DNA from 4 places in the Pseudomonas chlororaphis subsp. chlororaphis genome. Region 2 is predicted to be linked to each of the others. Evidence: predicted binding sites of a transcription regulator. Region 2 holds the regulator's gene; each other region holds the start of a gene.
What was found. The regulator sigma-54, encoded in region 2, starts transcription at its own class of promoters, with help from an activator protein. The targets are predictions, from matches to a motif close to ANTGGCATNNANNTTGCTNT.

Region 1 (7,261 bases), 1.3 Mb from region 2:
GCCGGTGATGGTATCGGTCAGGCCGCTCTCGTCGTCGTAGTTCACCACGTAATAAGGGGCGCCATGCTCCAGGTCGTGGGTCATCACCACGCCGCTCATCTGGATCGAGGTCAGCATCGGCTGGATCAGGATCTGGTTGTCCTCGCAACGGTGTTCGGCAAAGGACGCGATCACCTGTTCGATGGCCGCGTTTAGGGCCCGTGGATCCGTGGCGCTGACGTTCAGGCAACTGGTGAACAGGCCGGCCATCGAGCTGTTGACGCTGTCTTCGTTCTGCGCGCTGCTGCGCACGATCACGCAACCGCCATGCTCCATCCTGGCGATGTTCAGCAGCACGTCCGCGGGGGCGTCAAGCCACTGCCGCGCGGTGAAGAAATACAGCGGCAGGATCTGCGAGCGGGTGACCCGCGGCTGCAGGCGCTCCAGGGTTTCGGACTTGGTCCCGAAACGAACGATGTTTTCGGCGGTCCGGTTCATGGCGCGTCCTTGTGCTTGTCCACCGCCAGCAGGGCCAGGTGTTTGAGCAACGGGTGAATGATGAAGTAAGGCGGCTTTTCGGCTTCGGCCGGCAGGGGCCGCAGGGCTCGCTCGCCTTCGCGTCGCCAGTGGCCGAGGACTTCCACCAGCAGGTCGGCGCGGATCGCATTGTCATACAGGTAGTCGACATCCATGCCTGGCGGGGGCAGGGGATAGGCCTTGCGCGCCAGCACCGGGCCGGTGTCGATCTGCTCGTCGAGCAGCAGGGCGCTGGCGGCGCATTCACGCTGCTCGATGATCTGGTAGTACAGGGTGGTGCTGCCGCGATAGTCCGGCAGCCAGCCTGAGTGGATATGCAGCACCGGGTAGTGACTCAGCAGGGCCGCCGGCACCAGTTGCCCGCCGTAGCCGGAGTAGACGACCAGGTCCGGCGCCTGGCGGGCGATGAGTGTGAGCAGTTGCGGATCGTCGAGAGCCTGGGCCGGGGACACCTCGTGGGGCCAGTCCAGGGCCGCCAGGCAGGTGTCGAGGTCCTGGCTCAGGTCCGGGCAGAACAGCCCCGCCAGTGGCTGCACCTGTAACTCGCGGGTGGTTTGCAACGGGCCGCCGCCCTGGCCGTAGACAATCACCGCTTCAGGTTCGATTCCGGCCGCCGCCAAGCCTTGCAGGTAGGCGACCGAGCGCGCGGTGCGGGCGCAGAGGATCAGCAGGCGGGCGCGACTCATAGGCCGGCCTCCCGGGCGACTGTGGCCAGCAGCTGTTGTTCCTGGGTCAGCAGCCAGGCCAGGTAGGCGCCCTGGTCCGGGGCGAGGCGGCCCTGCTGCGACACCAGGGTATCCGTCAGCTTGAGCAGGCCGCTGAGGTAGTAGGCTGCGCCGCTCGCCTGCCAGCCGTGCAGCATGCACTCGGCCAGCAACAGGTAAGGCTGTGCGGATCCATAGCTGCCGTGTGGCAGCGGACGGTGCGGAGCCGTGGCTTCATAGCCGGTATACAGGCGTTTGCTCACTTCGAATTTCTTCAGCAGGCGCGGCAGCCAGTAGGTCGCCAGCGGGCCGGAGACGCCAGCGTCCGCGCGCATTTCCAGGCACAGGTAGCCCAGCAGCGTCGTGCTGTCCCCGGCGTGCGCCGGGCCTTGTGGATATAGCGCAGGCAAGGCTGGCGCCGGCAGGTGGGCGCATGCAGCCAGGCGCGAGGCGCGCCAGGCGTCGACGAAGGCTTCACCCTGGAAGCTGCTGTAGCGGTAGGTCTGCGGGGTTTCCAGCAGGTCCCCGTCGCTGTAGGCGTAGTTCAGCATGATGGTGGATACCCACAGAGCTGGCGAATGCGTTCCACATAGCCCGGGATGTCGTCGGGCTCGTGACGGTTATGCAGCACCAGGTCCGGGCGTTGCGGCGGTGGATACTCGATGTCCACGCCCACCACGTTGCTCTGTTCGCCTCGCAGGGCGGACTGGTAAAGCCCCTTGTTGTCACGGCTGATCAGGGTGCTCAGCGGCACATCGACGAACACTTCACGGTAGCTGGAGAAACGCTGGCGGTTGTCGTCGCTGATGTCCTGGAACATCGACAGGATGCAGCAGACCACATCGATGCCCTGGCTATCGAGCCAGCCGCACAGGGCCTGGATCCGCTCGGCGTTGACCCGGCGTCCGGCGACGCTGTAGGCGTCCGCCTGCTGATCATGGCGGAACAGCGCGCGAATCTCGTCGCCGTCGACGAATACGGTCTGCGGCCGTTGCGCTTTCAGGCTGGCATACAGGGCCCGGCCAATCGTGGTTTTGCCCGCGCCCGACATGCCGACCAGCCAGATCACCATGCTTTCACCCCTGCTTGAGTATGTTTTCGATGTTGCGCAGCGCCAGTACCGCCAGCTCCGCCGAGAAACCATAGCTGGGGGCGAAGTAATGGCGACGCAGGCGCTGACGGACCGCGGCCTGCCGTTGCCAGAGGCTCTCGTCCCCCAGCAGGTCGGCCAGTTGCCAGCGCGCCTCGGGGTCGAGGTTGACGATGTCGTTGCGCAGCAGCACATCGGGCGATTCCTCGCCGGTCAGCGCGTCCTGCTCGGCGTCCGGTACGTTCAACAGCAGCAGGTTCTTGTCCAGGTACAGGGCGCCGAACGCGGTTCCGCCGTAGTCCGAAACCACATAGTCGGCGCAACGGAACAGGCTGAGGTTGTCGTAGACGCGGGTAATTACCGCGGTGAACGGGTATTGCTCGAGCAGTTTCAGCGCCTCGGGATCGGCCTCGACCGACAGCGGGTGGGTCTTCACGATGACGTTGTAGCGATCGCACAACCCGGCCATGGCGTCGGCGAAGCGGCTGATCGACGACAGCTCCATCCAGGTCGGCAGCCACAGCACGGTCGTTTTCGTCGGGTCCAGGCCCAAGTCTGCCGGGTGCTGGCCTTGCAGCGAGGTTTCGCGGAAGTAGGCGTCGTAGCGCGGGTAGCCCATCTGGAAGGTTACGGCATCGCAGCATTCGCGCAGGCGCTCGGCCTGCCAGGGGCCGAAGCACAGGATCAGGTCGTAATGCCGGTTCCAGCTGGAGAAGTTGTGTTTGTACTTGCCCAGGGCGTACATGAAGCGCACCTGGCGATGGCCCAGCGCCTTGATCATCGGCTGCGAGCCGTGGTCGTACATGCTGTGGTTGGAGACCACCACGTCATAGCGGTGATTGGCCTTGATCACATCCAGGCTGCCGTGACAGCTGTAGCCCAGGCCGCCAATCAGTTCGCGGCTTTGCGCGCGCTCTTCATGGGTGCCGTGCAGGACCACATCGAAAGCATCGGCCCCCAACAGGCTCCAGACCGCCTGATAGTGATTGAGCATCTCGGCGGTATGAACGAAGAAGGCCAAGCGGCTGAAGGGTTTTGGCGCGGTCATAGGGCTACCTGGTGCACAACAAAGAATACGTCGAGGCAAGCGTTGGCGTTGCTTGGCGGTGTCGTGGGGCATGGCTCGCCCCGAGGGTGGCCAGGATCGCAAACGCTGGATATGTTATCGGCGAAGCGGGCGGGAAATGAACGGGCAGAGCGGAAAATCTTTGCTGGCGGGGTCCGGCTCGACCGGCGGCAGGCACTGCATGGTCGAGCCTATGCGCAGGGGCGCGGTCGAGGTGGTTATTGCTCGCTCGGGTTGAGCTTGGCTTCCAGCTCGGCGACCTTCGCCTCCAGGCTTTCCAGGCGGGCCCGGGTGCGGGCCAGGACGACCATCTGGCTGTCGAATTCTTCCCGGCTGACCAGGTCCAGCTTGCTGAAGCCGCTTTGCAGCAGGGCCTTGAACTGGCTTTCGATTTCGGCGCGGGGCAGTGGGGTATCGCCGCTGAACAGGCGGGCGGCATGGCCGCTCAGGGCATCGAGGAGGTCTTTGGGCGCGAGCATGGGGAGTGTCCTGAAAACAATGACGGGCAGTGTATCACGCACTGTCTATAGTCAATCGGCAGGCGGGGATGCACGCTTTTCGCGCATCGCGCCGGGCAGTGGCGCACCGTTGTTGTGCGTATCCGTGGCGATGATGGCGAAGTGGTTTCTGTCGTGGCGGCCAAGGGACTGAAATCAGTGGGTTTTCGCGAGATGGCAAGGTTTCTGCTTAGTCCCCGATGACCCATGCACTGATGCAGTCGCTGTGACGAATGCAGTGCGGCAGGCGGAGCGGGGAAGTGTTTCGTCAGGAGCGGTTAGCTGGCGTCGGTCTGGTCGAGGAAGGCCGACGATGCGTTACAAAGCCAGGCACTGCGCTTAGACTTGAGTCGGGTTTGTTTTCCTGGGGCAAGTCCACCAATTCGGGAGAAAGTTTCATGAAGCTAGTCACTGCCATCATCAAGCCGTTCAAGTTGGACGACGTGCGCGAGTCGCTGTCCGAGATCGGCGTGCAGGGCATTACCGTTACTGAGGTCAAAGGCTTCGGCCGGCAGAAGGGGCACACCGAGCTGTATCGCGGCGCGGAGTACGTAGTCGACTTCCTGCCCAAGGTGAAGATCGACGTCGCCATCGACGACAAGGATCTTGATCGGGTCATCGAGGCGATAACCAAGGCCGCCAACACCGGCAAGATCGGTGACGGCAAGATCTTCGTGGTCAATCTGGAACAGGCTATTCGCATCCGTACCGGCGAAACCGATACCGACGCCATCTAAGCCGCCCCAAACCCAACGCCCCAGGAGAAAACAATATGACTCTGCGTAAAATCGCAGGGCTAGGAGCCCTGTTGTCCCTCGTAATGCCTGGCCTGGCCATGGCGGCGGACGAAGTGGCAGCCCCAGTCCTCAACTCCGGCGACACCGCCTGGATGCTGACCTCGACGGCCCTGGTGCTGTTCATGACCATTCCCGGCCTGGCGCTGTTCTACGGCGGCATGGTGCGTTCGAAAAACATTCTTTCCGTGATGATGCAGTGCTTCGCCATTACCGGTCTGATCAGCATCCTGTGGGTCATTTATGGCTACAGCATTGCGTTCGACACCACCGGCATGGAGCAGGGCGTCGTCAACTTCAACTCCTTCGTCGGCGGCCTGGGCAAGGCCTTCCTGGCCGGCGTCACCCCGGCGAGCCTGACCGGCCCGGCGGCGCTGTTCCCCGAGGCGGTGTTCATCACCTTCCAGATGACCTTCGCCATCATCACCCCGGCGCTGATCGTCGGTGCCTTCGCCGAGCGGATGAAGTTCTCCGCCATGCTGATCTTCATGGCCATCTGGTTCACCCTGGTCTACGCGCCGATCGCGCACATGGTCTGGTCCGGCAACGGCGGCCTGATGTGGGACTGGGGCGTGCTGGACTTCGCCGGCGGCACCGTGGTGCACATCAACGCCGGTATCGCCGGCCTGGTGGCCTGCCTGGTGCTGGGCAAGCGCAAAGGCTTCCCGACCACCCCGATGGCGCCGCACAACCTGGGTTACACCCTGATGGGCGCGGCCATGCTGTGGATCGGCTGGTTCGGTTTCAACGCCGGTTCCGCCGCCGCCGCCAACGGCACCGCCGGCATGGCGATGCTGGTAACCCAGATCGCCACCGCCGCCGCAGCGCTGGGCTGGATGTTCGCCGAATGGCTGACCCACGGTAAGCCAAGCGCCCTGGGCATCGCCTCGGGTGTGGTTGCCGGCCTGGTGGCGATCACGCCTGCCGCTGGCACCGTAGGCCCGATGGGCGCCCTGGTGATCGGCCTGGCAGCGGGCGTGGTGTGCTTCTTCTGCGCCACCACTCTGAAACGCAAGCTGGGCTACGACGACTCCCTGGACGCCTTCGGCGTGCACGGTATCGGCGGTATCCTCGGCGCGATCCTCACCGGCGTGTTCGCTGCGCCATCGCTGGGCGGCTTCGGCACCGTGACCGACATCGCCGCGCAAGTGTGGATCCAGTGCAAAGGCGTGGGCTTCACGGTGATCTACACCGCGATCGTCACCTTCATCATCCTCAAGGTGCTGGATGTGGTCATCGGGCTGCGTGTCACCGAGGAAGAAGAGTCGGTCGGCCTCGACCTGGCGCAACACAACGAGCGCGGTTACAACCTGTAATCTCGCTAGAAAAAATGCCCGGCTTGCCGGGCATTTTTTTGTCTGCGTTTTGTCATTGAGAGACAGCTGAAAGGTTTTTTCCAGAGCTTGTCAGCCAGTTTGATGACTGCTTTTTTTTCGGGTCAATGACTTACAGCATTGGAGGAATATTCGGCACTTTGTTTTTTCCCAGAGCGCGCTAGAATGCGCGCCGAATGTGCGGAGAACTGTATGTGGCAACAGACTCTGATTACTCTGCGGGCAAGGCCCCGGGGCTTTCATCTGGTAACGGACGAGTTGCTCGCCGGCCTGCCTGAACTGAAGGCATGTCGGGTCGGTCTGTTGCATTTGTGGCTGCAGCATACCTCGGCCTCGTTGACCATCAACGAGAATGCCGACCCTGCGGTTCGTCGTGACTTCGAGCGTTTCTTCAACTCCCTGGTGCCTCAAGGCATGGCCGGGTATGAACATGACGACGAAGGGCCCGATGATCTGCCGGCGCACTTCAAGGCCAGTTTGCTAGGCTGTCAATTGAGCTTGCCGGTATCGGCGGGTCGCTTGGCGTTAGGCAGCTGGCAAGGCGTTTATCTGGGCGAGCATCGCGATCATGGCGGTGCCCGCAAAGTCCTTGCCACCTTGCACGGTGATAAGGCATAAGCCGCTGGTTATCAGTGGATGTTGATTTTTTTCCAGCGGCCTTCGACAGTCGGCTCAGCTGGGCTATAACTAATCTGCTTTTCGCAAGTCATGAGGTAGAACATGAGCGACGATGATCTGGAAAACGACGACCTCGAAGTAGGCGACGAAGACGAAACCGAAGAAGGTCTTGAAGCGGCCGCCGACGATGTGGCGGAAGACGATGGCAGTGATGTTCCTGCCCCGACCGCCAAAGGCAAGGCCAAGGCTGCCGTCTCGGTAGACGAGCTGCCGAGTGTCGAAGCCAAGAACAAAGAGCGTGATGCACTGGCGCGCGCCATGGAGGAGTTCCTGGCCCGTGGCGGTAAAGTGCAGGAAGTCGAGGCCAATGTGGTTGCCGATCCGCCCAAGAAGCCTGATAACAAGTACGGTAGCCGGCCTATCTGAGCGCCTGCCACTTGCTTGCTGAAAAAGCCCGCCGTCGCTGCGGGCTTTTTCATGGGCGTTTGTTGGCGAGAGTGCGGTGTTGCAGTGATTGCGACAGCGTCCGATCAGGCGCCGTTGTGCCAGCGCGCCAGCAGTTTCGGCAGCTCAGTCAGGCTGCGGATTTCCGCATCCGGCAACCGGTCCGCCTCCCAGGCCTTGCCGGCCGGGTTGAACCAG
Region 2 (7,261 bases):
GGACTTTTGCAGGACTTGGCCCAAGCGTTCGGTCAGGTAGACCGAGCGATGGTGGCCGCCCGTGCAGCCAATGGCAATAGTGACGTAGGCGCGGTTGCTGGCGGCGAAACGGGGCAACCATTTCAGCAGGTAGCTGGAGATGTCCTGGAACATTTCCTCGACGTCCGGCTGGGCGGCCAGGTATTCGGCAACCGGCTGGTCGAGCCCGGACTGGGCGCGCAACTCGGGTTTCCAGTACGGGTTGGGCAGGCAGCGCACATCGAACACCAGGTCGGCATCGACCGGCATGCCACGCTTGAATCCGAAAGACTCCACCAGAAAGGCGGTGCCCGGCTCCGGTTGGTTCAACAGGCGCAACTTGATGGTATCGCGCAGTTGATACAGGTTCAGGTTGGTGGTGTTGACCTTGAGATCGGCCAGGTCGGCGATCGGTCCCAGCAGGTGGCTTTCGTCCTGGATCGCCTCGGCCAGCGAGCGATTGTTGCTGCTCAAGGGGTGGCGGCGGCGGGTTTCGGAAAAGCGCTTGAGCAGGGTTTCTTCGTCAGCGTCCAGGTACACCACATCGCACTGGATATGCCGGCTGCGGACTTCCTCGAGCAGTTCGGGAAAGCGCGACAGGTGGCTTGGCAGGTTGCGGGCGTCGATCGACACGGCGACCAGTGGCTGTGTCAGTTCGGTATGGATCAGCGCCCGCTCGGCCAGTTCGGGCAACAGCCCGGCCGGCAGGTTGTCGATGCAGTAATAACCATTGTCCTCGAGTACATCGAGGGCGGTGCTTTTACCTGAGCCGGACCGGCCGCTGACGATGATCAAGCGCATGATTACTGACCGTTCTGTTCGTCCAGGACAACCTTGTACAAGGCTTCGTTGCTGGTGGCGCTGCGCAGCTTGTCGCGCACTTCTTTGCGGTCCAGCATGCTGGCAATCTGCCGGAGCAGTTCCAGGTGCGCATCGGTGGCGGCTTCCGGGACCAGCAGTACGAACAGCAGGTCGACCGGTGCGCCGTCGATGGCGTCGAAATCGATGGGAGCGTCCAGGTGCATCAGGGCACTGATGGGCGACTCACAGCCTTTGAGGCGGCAGTGTGGGATGGCAATGCCGTTGCCAAAACCGGTAGAGCCCAGCTTTTCACGGGCAATCAGGCTTTCGAAGACATCTTGCATCTCCAGATCGGGCACTTCGCGGCTGATCAGGTTGGCAATTTGTTCGAGGGCGCGTTTTTTACTGCCGCCCGGCACGTTCACCAGGGAACGGCCGGGGGTCAGGATGCTTTCAAGTCGGATCATGGGAGGGGAGTGTTAGCGACCCGTGCCTTGGAGAAGGTGGAGTTGCTTTTCCTTATGCTTTTTCAGTTGGCGGTCAAGCTTGTCCGTGAGCAAGTCGATTGCGGCATACATGTCGTCATGTTCTGCATTGGCGACGACTTCCCCACCATGGATGTGCAGCGTGGCCTCGATTTTCTGCTTCAGTTTTTCGACGGCCAGCGTTACCTGCACATTGGTAATCTTGTCAAAGTGCCGCTCAAGTCGGTCGAGTTTTTCGCCGATGTAAGCGCGCAGAGGTTCGGTCACTTCCAGTTGGTGTCCACTGATGTTGACTTGCATACAGCTTCTCCTTCGTTGCCAGTGCATAAAGCGGCAGGTCGATTGACCTGCCACTGGAACGCTGTGGCGAGCCCGGCGGCTACATCAACCGCTTCCGTTCGCTGGAAGGCGCGATCCCCAGGGATTCACGGTACTTGGCGACGGTACGACGGGCTACCTGAATGCCTTGTGCCTCCAGTAAACCAGCGATCTTGCTGTCACTCAACGGCTTTTTCTGATTTTCCGCGGCGACCAGTTTTTTGATGATCGCGCGGATCGCCGTGGACGAGCATTCACCGCCTTCGGAGGTACTTACGTGGCTGGAGAAAAAGTATTTCAGTTCATAAATGCCCCGTGGGGTATGCATGAATTTTTGCGTGGTCACCCGTGAAATCGTCGACTCGTGCATGCCGACTGCTTCGGCGATGTCATGCAGGACCAACGGTTTCATCGCCTCATCGCCGTACTCGAGGAAGCCGCGCTGATGCTCGACGATCTGGGTGGCGACTTTCATCAGGGTTTCGTTACGGCTCTGCAGGCTCTTGATAAACCAGCGGGCTTCCTGCAGCTGGTTGCGCATGAAGGTGTTGTCGGCGCTGGTGTCGGCGCGCCGCACGAAGCCGGCGTACTGTGGGTTGACGCGCAGGCGCGGCACGGACTCCTGGTTCAGCTCCACCAGCCAGCGTTCGTTGTCCTTGCGCACTATGACGTCGGGGACCACGTATTCGGCTTCGGTGGACTCGATTTGCGAGCCCGGCCGTGGGTTGAGGCTCTGTACCAGTTCGATGACTTGGCGCAGTTCGTCTTCCTTGAGCTTCATGCGCCGCATCAGCTGGCTGTAGTCGCGGCTGCCGAGCAGGTCGATGAAGTCGCTGACCAGGCGCTTGGCTTCAGTCAGCCAAGGGGTCTTGGCAGGCAGCTGGCGCAGTTGCAGCAGCAGGCATTCACCCAGGTTGCGGGCACCGATGCCGGCGGGCTCGAATTGCTGGATACGATGCAGGACAGCCTCGATTTCGTCGAGTTCGATGTCCAGTTCCGGATCGAAGGCTTCGAGAATTTCCTCGAGGGTTTCGTCCAGATAGCCCTGATTGTTGATGCAGTCGATCAGGGTCACGGCGATCAGGCGATCGGTGTCGGACATGGGCGCCAGGTTCAACTGCCAGAGCAGATGGCTCTGCAGGCTTTCGCCGGCCGAGGTGCGGGTGGTGAAATCCCACTCGTCGTCATCGTTGCTGGGCAGGCTGCTGGCGCTGGTCTGGTAGACGTCTTCCCAGGCGGTGTCGACCGGCAGGTCGTTGGGAATGCGTTCGTTCCATTCGCCGTCCTCGAGGTTGTCCACCGTCGGGGCGGTTTCCTGGTAGGAGGGTTCCTGGATATCGGTATTGGGTTTCTGCTCGGCGTTGTCGGCCAGCGGATCGGTGTTATCGAAGTCGTCGCCTTCTTCCTGGCGCTCGAGCATCGGGTTGGACTCCAGGGCCTCCTGGATTTCCTGTTGCAGGTCCAGGGTCGACAATTGGAGCAGGCGGATGGCCTGTTGCAGCTGCGGTGTCATCGTCAGCTGCTGGCCCATTCTGAGGACTAGCGATGGTTTCATGGCAGGGGCTTAACACCTTATTCGCCGGCGCACATGCGCCATCCACTACAGGGCGCGTGAGCGCCAAACATAAGCAAATTATATGCCTGAAACTGAAGTGTTTGCCTAGAGCGCTGTAACAATAAAAACAGCAGGGTTTTATTGGGGCGGGCGCTCTGGCGACCAGCCAAACACCTCAGGGCTTACAGGCGGAACTCATGGCCCAGGTAAACTTCCTTGACCAGCTCGTTGGCGAGGATGGTTTCGGCGTCGCCTTCGGCGATCAGTTGACCGTCGTTGACGATGTAGGCGGTTTCGCAGATATCCAGGGTTTCACGGACGTTGTGGTCGGTGATGAGCACGCCGATACCCTTGGCCTTCAGGTGATGAATGATCTGCTTGATGTCGCCTACCGAGATCGGGTCCACGCCGGCGAAAGGTTCGTCGAGCAGGATGAACTTGGGGGCGGTGGCCAGGGCGCGAGCGATTTCCACGCGGCGACGTTCACCGCCGGAAAGGCTCATGCCCAGGTTGTCGCGAATGTGGTTGATGTGGAACTCCTGCAGCAGGCTTTCCAGCTCCTGGCGACGGCCGGCCTTGTCGAGCTCCTTGCGGGTCTCGAGGATGGCCATGATGTTGTCGGCCACCGAAAGCTTGCGGAAGATCGAGGCTTCCTGCGGCAGGTAGCCGATCCCGGCGCGGGCGCGGCCGTGCATTGGCTGGTGGCTGACATCTAGGTCGTCGATCAGGATGCGACCCTGATCGGCCTGGACCAGGCCGACGATCATGTAGAAGCAGGTGGTCTTGCCGGCGCCGTTGGGGCCGAGCAGGCCGACGATCTGGCCGCTGTCGATGGACAGGCTGACGTCACGCACGACCTGGCGGCTCTTGTAGCTCTTGGCCAGGTGCTGAGCTTTCAGAGTTGCCATTACTGGGCCTTTTGCTCGTCAGTTTTCTTTTTCGGCTGGATGACCATGTCGATCCGTGGGCGCGACTCGGTGACCTTGCTGCCGGTGGCGCGACCGGCGCTGGCCAGCTTCTTGTTGGTGTCGTAGACGATTTTCTCACCCTGGGTGATGTTGCCGTCCTTGTCGACGACTTTGGCGCGGTCGATCAGTACGACGCGGTTCTGCGCGGCGTGGTACTGGATGGTCACACCGTAGCCCTGGACCGGCTTGGTGTCGCCCTGGGTTTGAATCTGCTCGAAGTAGGCCAGGTTGCCCACCGAGGTCACCACGTCGATATCACCGGTCTGGGTGCGGGTGATGGTCACGGTATTGCCGGTGACCTTCATCGAGCCCTGGGTGATGATCACGTCGCCTCTGTAGGTGGCTACGCCATTCTTGTCGTCCAGTTGAGCGTCGTCGGCCTGGATGCGGATCGGTTGCTGGCTATCGTTCGGCAGAGCCCAGGCGCTCACGCTTCCCAGTGCTGCGCCCAGACCGAGCAAAATAGGGAGGGTTTTAACGAGCCTCATACTGTCCTCTTACGTTCGATAGCAGGTTCATCCTGCCGTCTTTCAAATACGCTTTCATTCCCTTGCCAGTCGTCACGCCGCCGGCGCCGTCGATTCTAACGTCTTGATCGGTCTGCGCATATTGCTTCTGCGGGAATACTGTCATGCGGGTCGTGGTGATCAGCAGGTTGCGATTTTTCTCGTCGGTGCGCGAAACCCGTACCGAATCGATCAACTCGACCTCGGTGCCGTCCGGGTTGACTTCGCCGCGCTCGCTCTGGACATGCCATGGGAAGGTGGTGCCGCGATACATCTGCAGGTCCGGCTTGGTCAGCAGGGTCACCTCGGTGGCCTTGAGGTGCTCGACCTTGTCGGAAGTCATTTCGTACTGCAGTTTGCCGTCGGGGAGGTACTGCACGCTACGGGCGTTGATGGCGTAGTAGTCAATGGCGCTTTCGTCGACCTGCGCGACCGGCTTGTCGAGGAAGCGTTCCGGGCTGATGTTCCAGTACCCCACCGCCAGGAACAGCACGGTGATGATGCCGAAGATCAGTATGTTGCGAATCTTTTTGCTCAGCATGGGAGGCTCTATAAGTAGGCGGCGTGGGCCGCTTCAAGGCTGCCTTGGGCGCGCAGGATCAACTCGCAGAACTCGCGGGCGGCGCCTTCGCCGCCACGGGCCTGGGTGACGCCATGGGCGTGTTCTCGGACAAAACTGGCGGCATTGGCGACAGCCATGCCCAGGCCGACCCTGCGGATCACCGGCAGATCGGGTAGGTCGTCGCCCAGGTAGGCGACCTGCTCATAGCTTAGGCCCAGTTGGGCAAGAAGCCCGTCCAGCACCACCAGTTTGTCTTCGCGACCCTGAAACAGGTGGGGAATCCCCAGGTTTTTCGCCCGACGCTCGACCACCGGCGTCTTGCGGCCGCTGATGATCGCCGTCTGCACGCCGGTGGCCATCAGCATCTTGATGCCCTGGCCGTCGAGGGTGTTGAAGGTCTTGAATTCGCTGCCGTCTTCGAGGAAGTACAGGCGACCGTCGGTCAGTACGCCGTCGACGTCGAATACCGCCAGCTTGATGTTCTTGCCGCGTTGCAGCAGATCCGTGCTCATTACATGACTCCCGCGCGCAGCAGGTCGGACAGGTTGAAGGCGCCGATCGGGCGATCGTCCTTGTCCACCACGACCAGTGCGTTGATTCGATTGTCCTCCATGATCTTCAGGGCTTCGGCCGCGAGCATTTCGGCGCGGGCGGTCTTGCCGTGAACGGTCATGACTTCATCGATAGTGGTGTGGTGGATGTCGATGGTGCGGTCCAGGGTGCGGCGCAGGTCGCCATCGGTGAAGACCCCCGCCAGACGCCCGTCGGCCTCGACAATGACGGTCATGCCCAGGCCCTTGCGGGTCATTTCCATCAAGGCGTCCTTGAGCAGCGTGCCACGCTGGACCTGCGGCAGTTGCTCGCCGGCATGCATGACGTTCTCGACTTTCAGCAGCAGGCGCCGGCCCAGCGCGCCGCCCGGATGGGAGAAGGCGAAGTCTTCGGCGGTAAAGCCGCGGGCTTCCAGCAGCGCCACGGCCAGGGCGTCGCCCATGACCAGGGCGGCGGTGGTCGAGGAGGTCGGAGCCAGGTTCAGCGGGCAGGCCTCTTGCTCGACCTGGACGTTGAGGTTGACCTCGGCGGCCTTGGCCAGTGGCGAATCAGGGTTGCCGGTGATGCTGATCAACTGGATACCCAGGCGCTTGATCAGCGGCAACAGGGTCACGATTTCATTGGTCGAGCCAGAGTTGGATAGGGCCAGGATCACGTCGTCCCGGGTAATCATGCCCATGTCACCATGGCTGGCTTCGGCCGGATGGACAAAAAACGCGGTGGTGCCAGTGCTGGCCAGGGTGGCGGCGATCTTGTTGCCGATGTGCCCGGACTTGCCCATGCCGACCACTACTACGCGGCCTTTGCTGGCCAGAATCATCTCGCAAGCGCGTACGAAATCTGCGTCGATATGTGGCAGCAAGCCTTGTACGGCTTCTATCTCGAGGCGGATGGTGCGTTGTGCCGATTGAATCAGGTCGCTGGATTGGCTCATGTCAGAAATCGTATAGCCTGATGAAAAGGCGGCGATTATAGCGGTAATGATCGATTCCCTCACGCAAGTTCGTCAGCCTTTGTCCTTCTATAGGTAGGAATTGTCCTGTAAAGCCTGTTTTAGGCTGTCGTGATCCTGAACGCGGATGGCTTCGGCCTTGGGGGCTCCGTATCAGCAGTGATATAGTTCGCCGCCAGTTCGGCCTGCCCTGGGTGCATGTACTCCCGGCAGGGAGCCAAGCGTCCGAGTGAGAGGCTGCATCGCAAGGAGTTTAGATGAGTGCCGATAACGCCTACGCGGTCGAGCTGAAGGGACTGTCCTTCAAGCGCGGTGCGCGCAGCATCTTCAATAATGTCGATATCCGTATTCCGCGGGGCAAGGTCACCGGCATCATGGGGCCTTCCGGTTGCGGCAAGACCACGCTCCTGCGGTTGATGGGCGCGCAATTGCGTCCCAGCAGCGGTGAAGTCTGGGTCAACGGCCAGAACCTGCCCAAATTGTCGCGCGGCGATCTGTTCGACGCCCGCAAGCAGATGGGCGTGCTGTTCCAGAGCGGCGCGCT
Region 3 (7,261 bases), 1.1 Mb from region 2:
GGTCGAGCGCGCGGCCAGGCCGCCGTCGGCGCATTGGCTGACACCGTCGGCGATGGCGAACAGCAGGCCCTTGCTGGCGGCCAGGGTCGGCGCCGGGGTGACCAGGCGCAAGGCGTCCTGGTTCTCCGCGCGCGGACCGATGGCGCTGGCCTGGGCGTGGCTCAGTCGCAGGCTCATGGACGGCTCAGACCCGCGCCGCCGTGACGGCGGCGGAGCCCCAGGTGGTCCGCCAGCGGCGTTTCACCCCGTGCAGGCCGAACCAGGCCAGCACACCCAGGCTGGCGAACAGCCACAGGGCCAGTTGATAGCTGCCGGTGCTTTGCTTGATCGCGCCCATGCCCGCGGCCAGGGCGAAACCGCCGATGCCGCCGGCCATGCCGATCAGCCCGGTCATCACCCCGATCTCGCGGCGGAAACGTTGTGGCACCAACTGGAAGACCGCGCCGTTACCCGCACCCAGGCCGAGCATGGTGCACACGAACAGGGCCAGGGCCGCGTAGGAGCTGGGCAGGTTGAAACCGACCGCGGCGATGCACACCGCCGCGAAGCTGTACATCACCAGCAGGGTGCGAATGCCGCCGAAACGATCGGCCAGCGCGCCGCCCAGCGGGCGCATCAGGCTGCCGCCGAACACGCAGGCGGCGGTATAGTAGCCGGCGGTGACCGGGCTCAGGCCGTACTGGTCGTTGAAGTAGCCGGGCAGGGCGCTGGCCAGGCCGATGAAGCCGCCGAAGGTCACGCTGTAGAAGAACATGAACCACCAGCTGTCGCGGTCGCCGAGGGCCTTGAAGTAGTCGGCCATGGATTTGGCCTTGGGCCGTTCCGGAGCGTTCCTGGCCAGCCAGGCGAACAGCACCAGGGTCAGGATCAGAGGGATCAGGGCGAAGCCGAACACGTTGCTCCAGCCGAAGGCACCGGCCAGCAACGGCGCGAACAGCGCCGCGAATACCGTGCCGGAGTTGCCGGCCCCGGCGATGCCCATCGCCTTGCCCTGGTGCTGTGGTGGATACCATTGCGAGGCCAGCGGCAGGGCCACGGCGAACGAAGCGCCGGCCATGCCCAGGAACAGCCCCAGCAGCAGGGCCTGTTCATAGCTGTGGATGCCCAGCTTCCAGGCGCAGAACAGCGCGCCGATGACAATCACCTGGCCGATCAGCCCGGCGGTCTTGGGGGACAGGCGATCGGCCAGCAGGCCCATGGCGAACCGCAGCACGGCGCCGGCCAGGATCGGCGTGGCCACCATCAGCCCGCGCTGCTGGGTGGTCAGTTGCAGGTCGGCGGCGATCTGCACGGCCAGCGGGCCGAGCAGATACCAGACCATGAAGCTCAGGTCGAAGTAGAGGAAGGCCGCGAACAATGTCGGGGTGTGGCCGGATTTCCAGAAGCTTGAATTCATCGCGCACCTCAGCTGTTAAGAGTCTCGAAAGGAGTCATGAGCTTTTGCGTGGGGCGCCATTACGGCCGCTCCACCGGCCCCGGGCTGTGGGGCCAAAACGAAAAAACGCCGCAACCCGTTTCGCCTGGGGCGAGAAGGGTGTGCGACGTCTTTGTCGTAGGTGGGGCAACCGCCGTTGGTTACCTGTATCGATTACATAGCCAGATTTGTGCCAAGAGTTGCAGTCCTGGTGTTCCGGATCGCGGGCAAGCCTCGCGCCTACAGAAACTCACGGTTTTCTCCGTAGGAGCGAGGCTTGCCCGCGATGGGGCCCGCACCGGTACCGCAAGCTTTCAGCCCAGCAACTCGCTCATGGCGATGATCTGCTCGGCCACCTGGATTAGCTTCTGCTGGCGGCTCATGGCCTGGCGGCGCATCAGGGTGTAGGCCTGTTCTTCGTTGCAGTCTTTCATCTTCATCAACAGGCCCTTGGCCAGCTCGATGCGCTTGCGCTCGGCCAGTTGCTGGTCGCGGGCCTGCAGCTGCGCACGCAAGGCCTGGTCGCTCTCGAAGCGGGCCATGGCCACGTCGAGAATGGGCTGCAGGCGCTGGGCCTGGATGCCTTCGACTATGTAGGCACTGACCCCGGACTTGATGGCGTGGCGCATCACGTCGGGGTCGTGCTCGTCGGTGAACATCACGATCGGCCGTGGCTGGTCGCGGCTGACCAGCACCACTTGCTCCATCACATCGCGGCTCGGTGATTCGGTATCGATCAGGATCACGTCCGGACGCACCGTTTCGACGCGCGTCGGCAGGTCGATGGTCAGGCCCGACTCGTCGATCACCTCGAAACCGGCTTCCATCAGGGCCGCCTTGAGCCGACCGACCTTCTTGGCGGTGTCGTTGATCAGCAGGATACGCAACATGGTCTCGGGCTCCTGTCAGCGGCTGGCGAGAAGAGGGGAGCTGTCGCTCATGGCGTGCAGCTGGAAGCTGCGGGCATAGGCGGCCGGGTCCGAACCGTCCCATAGCTTGCCGTCGATCAACTGGCTGCTGCGCATGTCCTGGCCCCAGGACGCGACGCCGACGGCGGTGGCGGCTTCACGATAGAGCTCGAGTTGCTGCACCTGGCGCGCGATGCCCAGGTAATCCGGGTCTTCGCGCAGCAGGCCCCAGCGGCGGAACTGGGTCATGAACCACATGCCGTCGGACAGATACGGCAGGTTGACCGCGCCTTCATTATGAAAGCGTAGCGCGTGCAGGTCCTGCCAGCGGTGGCCGAGGCCGTCGGCATATTCGCCGAGCAGGCGCGGCTCGATGCAGTCCAGCGGCGCATCGAGGTACTCGCGGGCGCTCAGCAGTTGCGCGGTGCTCTGGCGGTTCTCGCGGCTCTGCTCGATGAAGCGGCTGGCCTCGAGGATCGCCATGACCAGGGCCCGCGCGGTGTTCGGGTACTGCTCGACGAAGGCGCGGGTACAGCCGAGGACTTTTTCCGGGTGGTCGGGCCAGATCGCCTGGCTGGTGGCCAGGGTGAAGCCCAGGTTCTGGCTCACCGCGCTGGCGCTCCAGGGTTCGCCTACACAGAAACCGTCGATGCGCCCGGCCTGCAGGTGCGCGACCATTTGCGGCGGCGGCACCACCACGCTATCGACGTCCTGCAACGGGTGGATGCCCTGGGCGGCCAGCCAGTAATACAGCCACATGGCGTGGGTGCCGGTGGGGAAGGTCTGGGCGAAGGTCAGCCTTGCCCGGCTTTGGTGCACGTGCCGGTGAAGCGCTTCAGGAGTGGTCACGTTCAGGGCTTGCAGCTCTCGCGAGAGGTTGATGCTCTGGCCGTTCTGGTTCAGGCCCATCAGCACCGCCATGTCGCTGGCGTTGACCCCGCCGATGCCCAGGTGCACGGCGTAGATCAGGCCGTACAGGCTGTGGGCGGCATCCAGCTCGCCGCTCACCAGTTTGTCCCGCAGGTTGGCCCAGGATGCCTGGCGCTTGAGGTTCAGGGTCAGGCCGTAAGGCTGGGCGAAGCCCTGGGTGGCGGCGACCACCACCGAGGCGCAGTCGCTCAAGGCCATGAAGCCGAGGTTGATCGCGGTCTTTTCCGGGGCATCGCTGCCGTTGACCCAGGCCAGCGGGCTGACGGGGAGTTCGTTCATGGGGTGGAGCCCTCCATAAAAAAGCGTCCATAAAAAAACGTCGCACCCGCGCGCCAGGCAGAGCCGGCGGGGTAACGACGCCTTTGTCTTTCGACCCACGCCGCCATTGGCCTGGGTGCTGATGCAGGTTGTGGTGCAAGGCATATGCCATTCACCGCTGATTTCGCCGCGTGCCTCGCCTGCGGCCCCCATGCCCGGCTATAATCGCCGCCTCATTTCGCCGCCACCGAGTCAAGCCCGCCCATGTATACCCTGGCCCGCCAGCTGTTGTTCAAACTCTCCCCGGAAACCTCCCACGATCTGTCCCTGGACCTGATCGGCGCGGGCGGGCGTTTGGGCCTCAATGGCTTGCTGTGCAAGGCGCCGGCGCAGATGCCGGTGAAGGTCATGGGCCTGGACTTCCCGAACCCGGTCGGCCTCGCGGCCGGCCTGGACAAGAACGGCGCGGCCATCGACGGCTTCGCCCAATTGGGTTTCGGCTTCGTCGAAATCGGCACCATCACTCCGCGTCCGCAGCCGGGCAACCCCAAGCCGCGGATCTTCCGCCTGCCGGAAGCCGAAGCGATCATCAACCGCATGGGCTTCAACAACCTGGGCGTCGATTACCTGCTGGCCCGGGTGGCAGCGGCCAAGTACAAGGGCGTGCTGGGGATCAACATTGGCAAGAACTTCGATACTCCGGTCGAGCGCGCGGTGGATGACTACCTGATCTGCCTGGACAAGGTGTATGCCCACGCCAGCTACGTGACGGTCAACGTCAGTTCGCCCAACACCCCGGGCCTGCGCAGCCTGCAGTTCGGCGAGTCGCTCAAGCAGCTGCTCGGCGCCCTCAGCCAGCGTCAGCAGGAGTTGGCGGTGCAGCATGGCAAGCGGGTACCGCTGGCGATCAAGATCGCCCCGGACATGACCGACGAAGAAACCGCCGAAGTGGCGCAAGCGCTGATCGAGACCGGGATGGACGCGGTCATCGCCACCAACACCACCCTGAGCCGCGTCGGCGTCGAAGGCATGGAGCATGGCGACGAGGCGGGCGGCCTGTCCGGTGCGCCGGTGCGCGACAAGAGCACCCACACCGTGAAGGTGCTGGCGGGCGAGCTGGCCGGGCGTTTGCCGATCATTGCGGTGGGCGGTATCACCGAAGGCAAGCATGCGGCGGAAAAGATCGCTGCCGGCGCCAGCCTGGTGCAGTTGTATTCGGGCTTCATCTACAAGGGCCCGGCGCTGATTCGCGAGTCGGTGGACGCGATCGCCGCGTTGCGCTGAGGACAGCGGCTTTTGCGCGGCCAATAAAAAGGGCTCCTTAAAGGAGCCCCTGGGCCGCAGCCCGCCGTCCGGATGGGACGTGCGTGGTTAAGTCGTTACGTATTCAGATTTTGGTGTCGGAATGTGTGCCCTGTTTTAGCCGACGGCGTGAAGTTCGTTGAGTCTGTGGATTCCCGCAGTGCCGGTCATACCGTCCCAGTTGTCGCCGCGTCCTTCGCGCCAGCCATTGATCCAGGCTTGGCGTACCGACGGTAGAGTAAAGGGGCAAAGCTCACGGGACTTGCCATGAACGCCATACTGATATCCGCGCAAAAATGCTCTTTCCAACGGATCACGCTTAAGTCTTCTCATAGGGTGTTTCCCTCACTTGTTGACTGTCTTATGTCCCGTCGGCCTCGTTTGAGGCCGGGCAGAATGCTTCTGCCGTTGGTGCTCGCTGCCGGCGTCGCGAGCGTGGCGTTGGCGTCATTGCGGCGCCAACCTGAGTTGATTTCTAACCAATGCGTCACAACGATGGAATGATCGTTTTGTCATAAGGACGTAACGATAATGATGTTGAAGCCATAAGAACGGCCGGCTTTACATCGGGTTGATCAGGCAAACCTCGCTCTGATCAGCCTCTTACTGGATGATGGGCTTAATGCTTTAGTGAGAATTCCATTCCGTTGCACTCAGGTATTATTCGATGAAAGGTCGAGTTATGACCTTTTGTTTCGCTGACTTTATTATCTGCCCCGGCATCTAAGCTCTTTTGACCCCAGTGGTCACCGCTAGCGGCGAGCTGAACAGCAGGGGCGGGACGGCACAGATTCGTGCCACGCGAGCGCTCTTCAAGAAAAGCGCTTGATTGAAAACCGGGCGGACGATGCGTTGTCCGTTCACTTATTGCTAAAGGCCCTGAACTCCCATGTCGGATCGCTACGAACTCTTCCTCACCTGTCCCAAAGGCCTTGAAGGCCTGCTCATCGAGGAAGCCGCCGGGCTTGGCCTTGAAGACGCGCGCGAACATACCTCGGCCGTGCGCGGCATGGCCGATATGGAGACCGCCTACCGCCTGTGCCTCTGGTCGCGCCTGGCCAACCGGGTACTGCTGGTGCTCAAGCGCTTCCCGATGAAGGACGCCGAAGACCTCTATCACGGCGTGCATGACGTCGACTGGCAGGACCACATGCTGGCGGACGGCACCCTGGCGGTGGAGTTCAGCGGCCACGGCTCGGGCATCGACAACACTCACTTCGGCGCCTTGAAGGTCAAGGACGCCATCGTCGACAGGCTGCGCACGCCGACCGGCGAGCGTCCCTCCATCGACAAGCTCAACCCGGACCTGCGCATTCACCTGCGCCTGGATCGCGGCGAAGCCATCCTCTCCCTCGACCTGTCCGGCCACAGCCTGCACCAGCGCGGCTATCGCCTGCAGCAGGGCGCGGCACCGCTGAAGGAAAACCTCGCGGCGGCGATCCTGATCCGTTCCGGCTGGCCGCGTATCGCGGCCAATGGTGGCGCCCTGGCCGACCCGATGTGCGGCGTGGGGACCTTCCTGGTGGAAGCAGCGATGATCGCCGCCGACATCGCCCCCAACCTCAAGCGCGAGCAATGGGGTTTCACTGCCTGGCTCGGTCACGTCCCGGCCCTGTGGCGCAAGCTGCATGAAGAGGCCCAGGCGCGGGCCCAGGCCGGCCTGGCCAAGCCGCCGCTGTGGATTCGCGGTTACGAAGCCGACCCGCGGCTGATCCAGCCAGGGCGCAACAACGTCGAGCGCGCCGGCCTCAGTGAGTGGATCAAGATCTACCAGGGCGAAGTGGCGACCTTCGAGCCGCGCCCGGACCAGAACCAGAAAGGCCTGGTGATCAGCAACCCGCCCTACGGCGAGCGCCTGGGTGACGAAGCCAGCCTGCTGTATCTCTACCAGAACCTCGGCGAGCGCCTGCGTCAGGCCTGCCTGGGCTGGGAAGCGGCGGTATTCACCGGCGCGCCGGACCTGGGCAAGCGCATGGGCATCCGCAGCCACAAGCAGTATTCGTTCTGGAACGGCGCCTTGCCGTGCAAGCTGCTGTTGATCAAGGTGCAGCCAGACCAGTTCGTCACTGGCGAGCGGCGTACCCCGGAACAACGGCAGATCGAACGCGAACAGGCCGAGGCCGACAAGGCGCCGCTGGTTCCGCAGGAGCGCCAGTACAACAAGAACGGCAACCCGATCAAACCGGCGCCGGCGCCAGCCCCCGTGGTCGAGCAGGCGCGCCTGAGCGAGGGCGGGCAGATGTTCGCCAACCGCCTGCAGAAGAACCTCAAGTTGCTGGGCAAGTGGGCCAAGCGTGAAGGCGTCGAGTGCTATCGCGTCTACGATGCCGACATGCCGGAATACTCCCTGGCCATCGACCTGTACCACGACTGGGTGCACGTGCAGGAATACGCCGCACCGAAATCCATCGACCCGGAAAAGGCCCAGGCCCGTCTGTTCGATGCCCTG
Region 4 (7,261 bases), 2.0 Mb from region 2:
CCTGCCCATCAGCCAGCGCCGTGGACAAAAGCTGCCCAGCTACCCACGCCTGGAACAACGCCAGTACGACCTGGTGCTGCTCGACCCGCCGGCCTGGGCCAAGAGTGCATTCGGCACCGTCGACCTGCTGCGCGACTATCAGAGTCTGCTCAAGCCTGCCCTGCTGGCCACCGCTGACAATGGCGTGCTGATCTGCTGCAACAACCTGGCGAAAGTCACGCTGGACGACTGGCGCGAACAGGTGCTGCGCTGTGCCGAAAAAGCCGGTCGCCCGGTACGCGAATGGCAGGTGCTGACACCCGCTCGCGACTTCCCATCCATGGACCAGCAACCGCCGCTCAAGACCCTGATCCTGCATCTGTGATCTGTTGCGAGGAATCTGAACAATCCTGTTTGCGACCGTCATGGGATTGTTTCGGAACCGGAAACGCATGCCATACTCCAACGCACTTCCGATTCAGATAGATGAAGCCTCGCATGTCCAAAGGATTGATCCGCGCTATCGGCGCCTTGTTGACCGCTCTCGCCCTGTACAGCCTGTTGGGCTTTCTGATTTTGCCGGGCATCGCCTTGCGAGTGGTCAATCAACAGTTGGCCAACTACGCGACGGTACCGGCAAAGATCCAGCGCATCGAACTCAACCCGTTCAGTCTCGAACTGACGCTCTGGGGCCTGAATATCGGTGAGCCGGGCAAGGAGCAGGTGGCCTTCGAACGTCTCTACGCCAACCTGCAACTGGACAGCCTCTGGACCCGCGCGCTGCACCTGGCCGATATCGAGCTGGACAAACCCAAGAGCGAGATCCTGTTCGCCAAGGACGGCAAGCTCAACCTGCTGGGCCTGTTCAACCTGCCCGCCAGCGAACCGACTCCGGACGACCCCGAAGCCAAGCCGTTCCCGCTGCGTATCGGGCGCATCAAGCTGGCGGGCGGTTATGTGCACTTCCAGGACGCGCGGCCCAGCGAGCCCATCGATTTCCTCTACGACAAACTCGATCTCGAGCTGAAGAACCTCAGCACCCTGCCCGATGACAGTGCCGACATGACCCTGGTCGCCGCGGGCCCCGCGGGCGGTCAGATCGATTGGAGCGGCAATTTCAGCCTGACTCCGATCGCCTCCGAAGGCACCCTGAAAGTCACCGACGGCCAGATGAAAGCCTGGTGGCCCTATGTCCGCGACGCACTGCCCCTGGTCCTCGAAGACGGCGTGCTGAACCTCAACACCCGCTACAAGCTGAACCTGTCCAAGGAAACCGAACTGCTGCTCAGCGATGCCTCGATCAGCGTCGCGCCTTTTGCCATCAAGGCCCCGGACGGTCGGCCACTGGCCCGCCTGGAGCGCCTGGACGTCAGTGAGACCACGGTCGACCTGGCCAAGCAGCAAGTGGTGGTCGGCAAGATCCGCAGCCAGAAACTGGAAACCTGGGCCGCCCTGGAGGCCGATGGCCAACTGGACTGGCAGAAACTGTTCGCCAGCCAGCCGGCCAAACCGGCTGCCAAGCCCGCTCCGGCCGCCGCCGATACTCCGCCGGCTCCCGCTCCGGCGCCGAGCAAACCCTGGCAGGTGCTGCTCAAGGACGTGCAACTGCGCAATTACCAGGTGCACCTGGCGGACCGTCAGGCCAAGCCGGCCGTGGCCCTGGAGGTCGGCCCGCTGAACGTCGACGTGCAGAACTTCGACAGCCTCAACCAGTCGCCTTTCAACCTCAAGCTCGACACCGGAGTGGGCAAACAGGGCAAGATCCTCGCCAACGGCGTGGTCAACCTGCAACCGGTGACCGCCAAGCTGGCGGTGCAGACCAAGGACATCGACCTGCGGGTCGCCCAGTCCTACATCAGCCCGTTCATTCGCCTGGAGCTGCGCAGCGGCATGCTCGGCAGCGACCTGGCAGTGGACCTGAAAAACATCGATCCCCTGACATTCAGCGTGACTGGCCGCGCCCAGGTCGACCAGTTGCACACCCTGGACACCCTGAAAACCCGCGATTTCGTGAAATGGCAGCAACTGGTGCTCGAAGGCCTTAACTATCAGCACGGCGACAGCCTGACGATCAACAAGGTCAACCTGATGCAGCCCTATGCGCGCTTCATGATCAACGATGACCGCACCACCAACATCGATGACCTGCTGATCCCGCAACCGGCCGACAGCGCGCCGAAAGGCGCAGCCAAGCCGGCCGCCAAGGAAAAACCCCTCGGCATCCATATCGGCCAGATCGCCATCAACGACGGTTCGGCCAACTTCGCCGACTTCAGCCTGACCCCCAACTTCGCCACGGCCGTCCAGCAACTCAATGGCCAGATCGGCACCATCGACAGCCGCCAGGCAAAACCGGCCAGCGTCGATATCAAGGGCAAGGTCGATCGTTATGCGCCGGTCACCATCAAGGGCAGCGTGAACCCCTTCGATCCAATGGCCGCACTGGACATCGCCACCAGCTTCAAACGCGTCGAACTGACCAACCTGACCCCCTACTCCGGCAAGTTCGCCGGCTACCGCATCCGCAAGGGCCGGCTCAACCTCGACCTGCACTACGTCATCACCAACGGCCAGCTCAAGGCCGAAAACAAAGTGGTGGTCGAACAACTGGAGCTGGGGGAAAAAGTCGACAGCCCGGATGCCGTGAGCCTGCCACTGAAACTGGCGGTCGCCTTGCTCAAGGATGTCGACGGCAAGATCTCCATCGAACTGCCGGTGACCGGCGATCTGAACAATCCGCAGTTCAGCGTCATGCCGATTGTCTGGCAGACCCTGCGCAACCTGATCGTCAAGGCTGCCGCGGCACCGTTCAAACTGATTGGCGGGCTGGTCGCGGGTGGCGGTTCGGAAGACTTGGGCAGTGTCTCGTTCGCCCCGGGCTCGAGTGACTTGAGCCCGGAATCGGAAGCAACGCTGGTCAAGCTGTCCAATGCGCTCAAGGAACGTCCGGCCCTGCGCCTGGAGATCGAAGGCACCGCCGCGCAGAGCAGCGATGGCCCGCTGATCGCCGAGCAACGCCTGGAGCGGGAATACCAGTACAACTACTACAAGATGCTCCAGCGTCGCGGCGACAAGGTGCCGGCCCAGGCGTCGCTGCTGGAAGTACCGGAGAAAGAGAAAGCCCCGCTGCTGGAGGGCATCTATCGCACACGCCTCAAGACCCAGCCACCGGCCGAATGGAAGGACCTGGGCAAGGAAGAGCGCACCGCGAAAATGCGTGAAGGCGTGATCAAGTTCTGGAGTGGTAGCGATGTGCTGTTGCGCCAGTTGGGCCAGGAACGGGCCAGCAGCATCAAGGACTTCCTGGTGGACAAGGGCCAGCTGGCGGACGACCGGGTCTACTTCATCGATGCCAACCTTGGCCAGGCCGAAAGCGATGGTCGGGTCATTACCCCCATGCACCTGGACGCCGAATAACCACCCTCCCCGCCGCCCCGGAAACGGGTCGGCCCGGCGGTTTCCCCCCGCCATAAACAGAACAGGCCCCGACACACTGTGCCGGGGCCTGTTCTGTTTACCAAAGGAGCCACTTCCCTGTGGCCATTCGCATGAACCTTCAAGGAAGCGGTAGATGAATCCTCTACCGCATCTTCTCCCTGTCCAGGAAAGAAGCTTGAGGCTTAGTCGGTTTTCAAACCGTCAGCCGATACTGCCTTCACGCCTTTGATGTTCTTGGCGATGTTGACTGCGGTTTCTTTCTGCGCCGCGGTCAGAGCAGTGGTGGAGGACAGGGAAACCACACCCTTGTTGGTTTCGACCTTGATGTCGGTACCAGGAATGCCTTTTTCAGTTACGAGATCCGCTTTGACTTTGGTGGTGATCCAGGTGTCGGAAGTGGCTTCCTTGGCCTTGGTCACTTCACCCGCCGCGAGCACCATTGGCGCCTGAGTAGCTTGAGTGGTCTGGGCAAATGCGACGTTAGCCATGGTCAGGGTCAGAGCGGTAGCAGTTGCAGCAGCGATAGCGAACTTCTTCATACGAGTAACTCCTGTTCTTCTGGAAAACCTGCTCCAAGTCCTGGCAGCAGGGTTACTTAAGTAGATTGCAGGCGTTATGCCAAGTTCAGAAAAACAATAAAACCCTTAAATATCAATTAATTAAAAAATAATCCAAACACTCGCTGTCATGCAAAATGCATGACCGGCGAATAATCTGCATGCAAGTTGCACTTCCCAGACGAGCTAACTTCCTGAATTCTCGATACTTTCCCCAAAGGCGCGCTGGCGCGTGGCGTTTCACGCGCCGAGCAAGCGAGAACCGGGCTCAGCTGCCGCTGGCGGTGCAGCCTTTGGGGGAGTAGTCCGCGGGGACGGTGGTGGTGCAGACCCAGCCATCGGCCGTGGTGCGGGTCAGGGTGACGGTCTTGTTCAGCACCGGTGCCGGTGCATTGAGGATGGTGCAGCCGATTGTTCCCGCTCCGGTCGAGGCGGAACCCGCAGCGGTCATGGTGCAGTTCGACGTTGCCGCCTTGCCCCCCACCAGCTCCAAGGTCGGATCGCTGCCCTGGTTCAGCACGTCCTCGAAGTTGACCTTCAGCGCCGAGGCTTCAGCCAACGCCGCGGTAACCTTGGCCCGCGCCTGGTATTTGGAATACAGCGGCATGGCAAAGGTGGCCAGGATGCCGATGATCGCCACGACGACCAACAGCTCGATCAAGGTAAAACCTTTCTGATACTTCATCTATCTGCTCCAAGCAGGGGATATCCAGGGGTCTGGGCACTCACCACACAGCCATAGCACAGCCTGTGCCAGCGCCTGCGCCCCGGCTGAACGGGGCTTTAGCGGCGCGGAGCTGCGGCAGTGAGCGCCAGAAGTCGCACTATCTGACACTTTTTGTCAGCCAAGTGCCCTGGGCCGGTCGTCGTGACGGGCTACGCTGTCATTCGATCATCGATTGCATTCACTGCCCGCCCCATCCAAGGAACGTATCGGGCCATTCAAACTCTATGAGCCGGACGCCGCGCCCCGCGCAGCGGTCCACTCGCTAACGCACAGGGCACTGCCGGCCCTGAGGACATCCATCACAACCCGGGACTCGACACCATGGCGGTCAAAGCAGCAAAAGTCAGTGTTTACCTGTGGGAAGGCACCGACAGGCAAGGCAGCAAACTGCGCGGCGAATTGAGCGGCCATACCCCCTCGCTGATCAGGGCCCAGTTGCGCAAGCAAGGCATCAACCCGGCCAGGGTCAGGAAGAAGTCCAACTCGCTGTTGCAGCGCACGCCCCCGATCAAGGCCCGCGACATCAGCCTGTTCACCCGGCAACTGGCGACCCTGATCAAGGCCGGCGTACCACTGCTGCAATCGTTCGACATCATTGCCGAGGGCTTCGATAACCCGAACATGCGCAAACTGATGGGCGAGCTGAAACAGGACATCGCCGCCGGCAGCAGCTTCACCAGCGCGCTGCGCAAGAGGCCGCGGTACTTCGACGAGCTGTACTGCAGCCTGGTGGATGCCGGCGAACAGGCCGGGGCCCTGGAAACCCTACTGGAGCGGGTGGCGACCTACAAGGAAAAAAGCGAAAACCTCAAGACACGGATCCGCAAGGCCATGACTTATCCCCTGGCGGTGATCTGCGTGGCGCTGGTGGTGACGGGGATCCTGCTGGTCAAGGTGGTGCCGCAATTCCAGTCGATGTTCCAGGGCTTCGGCGCGCAATTGCCGGTGTTCACGCAACTGGTCATCGCCCTCTCGGAACTCGTGCAGCACTGGTGGTGGCTGCTGGTGGGCGCGCTGTTGCTCAGTGTGTTCGGCCTGCGCCATGCCCGCCGGCGCTCACCACGCTTTCGCCACTGGCTGGACGTGGGCCTGCTGAAACTGCCGTTGGTAGCGCCACTGATGTACAAGTCCGCGGTGGCCCGCTACGCCCGCACCTTGTCCACCACTTTCGCCGCCGGAGTGCCGCTGGTGGAGGCCTTGGGCTCGGTGGCCGGGGCCACCGGCAACCAGGTGTTCAAGCAAGCGGTGAACCGCATCAGGCAGGACGTGGCGACCGGCATGCAGTTGCATTTTTCCATGCGCGCATCCGGCATCTTTCCCGGCATGGCCATCCAGATGACCGCCATCGGCGAAGAGTCCGGGGCCCTGGACGGCATGCTGGAAAAGGTCGCGATCCATTATGAGGAAGAGGTCGATACCCTGGTCGACACCCTGAGCAGTCTCATGGAACCCGTGATCATGGTAGTTTTGGGCACCCTCGTCGGCGGCCTGGTGGTCGCCATGTACTTACCCATCTTCCAACTCGGCACAGCGATCTGAACATGTCATTGACTGAGGTCCTGGCCAGCTACCCGCTGGTCTTCGTAGCATCGGTGCTGATCCTGGGCCTGATTGTCGGCAGCTTTCTCAATGTGCTGATCTGGCGTCTGCCAAAGATGCTCGAACGCGACTGGCACGCCCAGGCCCGTGACATCCTCGGGCTGCCCGACGAGCCTGCCGGGCCGACCTACAACCTGTTGCTCCCGCACTCCCAGTGCCCGAACTGTGCGCACCCGATCCGCCCCTGGGAAAACATCCCGCTGTTCAGCTACCTGCTGCTGCGCGGACGCTGCTCCGCGTGCAAGGCCCCGATCGGCCGGCGCTACCCGCTGGTGGAGCTGACCTGCGGCCTGGCCTCGGCGTTCGTGGCCTGGCATTTCGGCTTTGGCTGGCAGGCCGGCTTGATGCTGTTCCTGAGCTGGGGCCTGTTGGCGATGAGCCTGATCGATGCCGATCATCAACTGTTGCCCGACGTGCTGGTGCTGCCCCTGTTGTGGCTGGGCTTGATCGTCAATGGCTTCGACCTGTTCGTCAGCCTCCACGATGCGCTGTGGGGCGCCGTGGCCGGCTACCTGTGCCTGTGGTCGGTGTACTGGTTGTTCAAGCTGCTGACCGGCAAGGAAGGCATGGGGCACGGCGATTTCAAGCTGTTGGCCATGTTCGGCGCCTGGGGCGGTTGGCAGATTCTGCCGATGACCCTGCTGCTGGCCTCACTGACCGGAGCCCTGGCCGGGATCGCCATGCTGCGCCGCAACCGCGCGCAAATGTCCACGCCTATCCCTTTCGGTCCCTTTCTGGCCATTGCCGGCTGGATTGCCTTGCTCTGGGGTGGTCAAATAACCGACTCCTATTTGCAGTTTGTCGGTTTCAGATGACCAAGCCTGTTTTCAAACCCTGGATCCTCGGCCTTACCGGCGGTATTGGCAGTGGCAAAAGTGCCGCGGCCCAGCACTTCATCGACCTGGGCATTCATGTGGTGGATGCCGACCACGCCGCCCGCTGGGTGGTGGAACCCGGCCGC

Region 1: a site for sigma-54 is predicted at 4,047-4,066, ahead of glnK (P-II family nitrogen regulator). Genes of this name have one in related genera too.
Region 3: a site for sigma-54 is predicted at 3,664-3,683, ahead of C4K27_RS09640 (CmpA/NrtA family ABC transporter substrate-binding protein). Genes of this name have one in related genera too.
Region 4: a site for sigma-54 is predicted at 4,713-4,732, ahead of C4K27_RS26475 (pilin). Genes of this name have one in related genera too.

The regions. Positions count from the first base shown of each region.
Region 1 covers NZ_CP027712.1:6,557,096-6,564,356, reverse strand. Annotated here, with positions in the region: gene C4K27_RS29975 (PEP/pyruvate-binding domain-containing protein) at 1-477, opposite strand, end outside; gene C4K27_RS29970 (formyltransferase family protein) at 474-1,202, opposite strand; gene C4K27_RS29965 (hypothetical protein) at 1,199-1,771, opposite strand; gene C4K27_RS29960 (adenylyl-sulfate kinase) at 1,765-2,292, opposite strand; gene C4K27_RS29955 (CDP-glycerol glycerophosphotransferase family protein) at 2,297-3,358, opposite strand; gene C4K27_RS29950 (accessory factor UbiK family protein) at 3,595-3,855, opposite strand; gene glnK (P-II family nitrogen regulator) at 4,272-4,610, shown strand; gene C4K27_RS29940 (ammonium transporter) at 4,646-5,983, shown strand; gene C4K27_RS29935 (secondary thiamine-phosphate synthase enzyme YjbQ) at 6,194-6,619, shown strand; gene sutA (dormancy-specific transcriptional regulator SutA) at 6,722-7,045, shown strand; gene C4K27_RS29925 (HAD family hydrolase) at 7,150-7,261, opposite strand, start outside.
Region 2 covers NZ_CP027712.1:1,047,395-1,054,655, forward strand. Annotated here, with positions in the region: gene rapZ (RNase adapter RapZ) at 1-819, opposite strand, end outside; gene ptsN (PTS IIA-like nitrogen regulatory protein PtsN) at 822-1,286, opposite strand; gene hpf (ribosome hibernation-promoting factor, HPF/YfiA family) at 1,299-1,604, opposite strand; gene C4K27_RS04590 (RNA polymerase factor sigma-54) at 1,684-3,177, opposite strand; gene lptB (LPS export ABC transporter ATP-binding protein) at 3,360-4,085, opposite strand; gene lptA (lipopolysaccharide transport periplasmic protein LptA) at 4,085-4,633, opposite strand; gene lptC (LPS export ABC transporter periplasmic protein LptC) at 4,620-5,192, opposite strand; gene C4K27_RS04610 (KdsC family phosphatase) at 5,201-5,725, opposite strand; gene C4K27_RS04615 (KpsF/GutQ family sugar-phosphate isomerase) at 5,725-6,699, opposite strand; gene C4K27_RS04620 (ATP-binding cassette domain-containing protein) at 6,975-7,261, shown strand, end outside.
Region 3 covers NZ_CP027712.1:2,104,746-2,112,006, forward strand. Annotated here, with positions in the region: gene C4K27_RS09620 (bifunctional protein-serine/threonine kinase/phosphatase) at 1-177, opposite strand, end outside; gene C4K27_RS09625 (nitrate/nitrite transporter) at 185-1,396, opposite strand; gene C4K27_RS09635 (ANTAR domain-containing response regulator) at 1,729-2,304, opposite strand; gene C4K27_RS09640 (CmpA/NrtA family ABC transporter substrate-binding protein) at 2,320-3,531, opposite strand; gene C4K27_RS09645 (quinone-dependent dihydroorotate dehydrogenase) at 3,775-4,794, shown strand; gene rmf (ribosome modulation factor) at 4,930-5,145, opposite strand; gene rlmKL (bifunctional 23S rRNA (guanine(2069)-N(7))-methyltransferase RlmK/23S rRNA (guanine(2445)-N(2))-methyltransferase RlmL) at 5,702-7,261, shown strand, end outside.
Region 4 covers NZ_CP027712.1:5,833,498-5,840,758, forward strand. Annotated here, with positions in the region: gene C4K27_RS26460 (class I SAM-dependent rRNA methyltransferase) at 1-364, shown strand, start outside; gene C4K27_RS26465 (DUF748 domain-containing protein) at 478-3,396, shown strand; gene C4K27_RS26470 (BON domain-containing protein) at 3,600-3,956, opposite strand; gene C4K27_RS26475 (pilin) at 4,243-4,659, opposite strand; gene C4K27_RS26480 (type II secretion system F family protein) at 5,023-6,240, shown strand; gene C4K27_RS26485 (prepilin peptidase) at 6,243-7,115, shown strand; gene coaE (dephospho-CoA kinase) at 7,112-7,261, shown strand, end outside.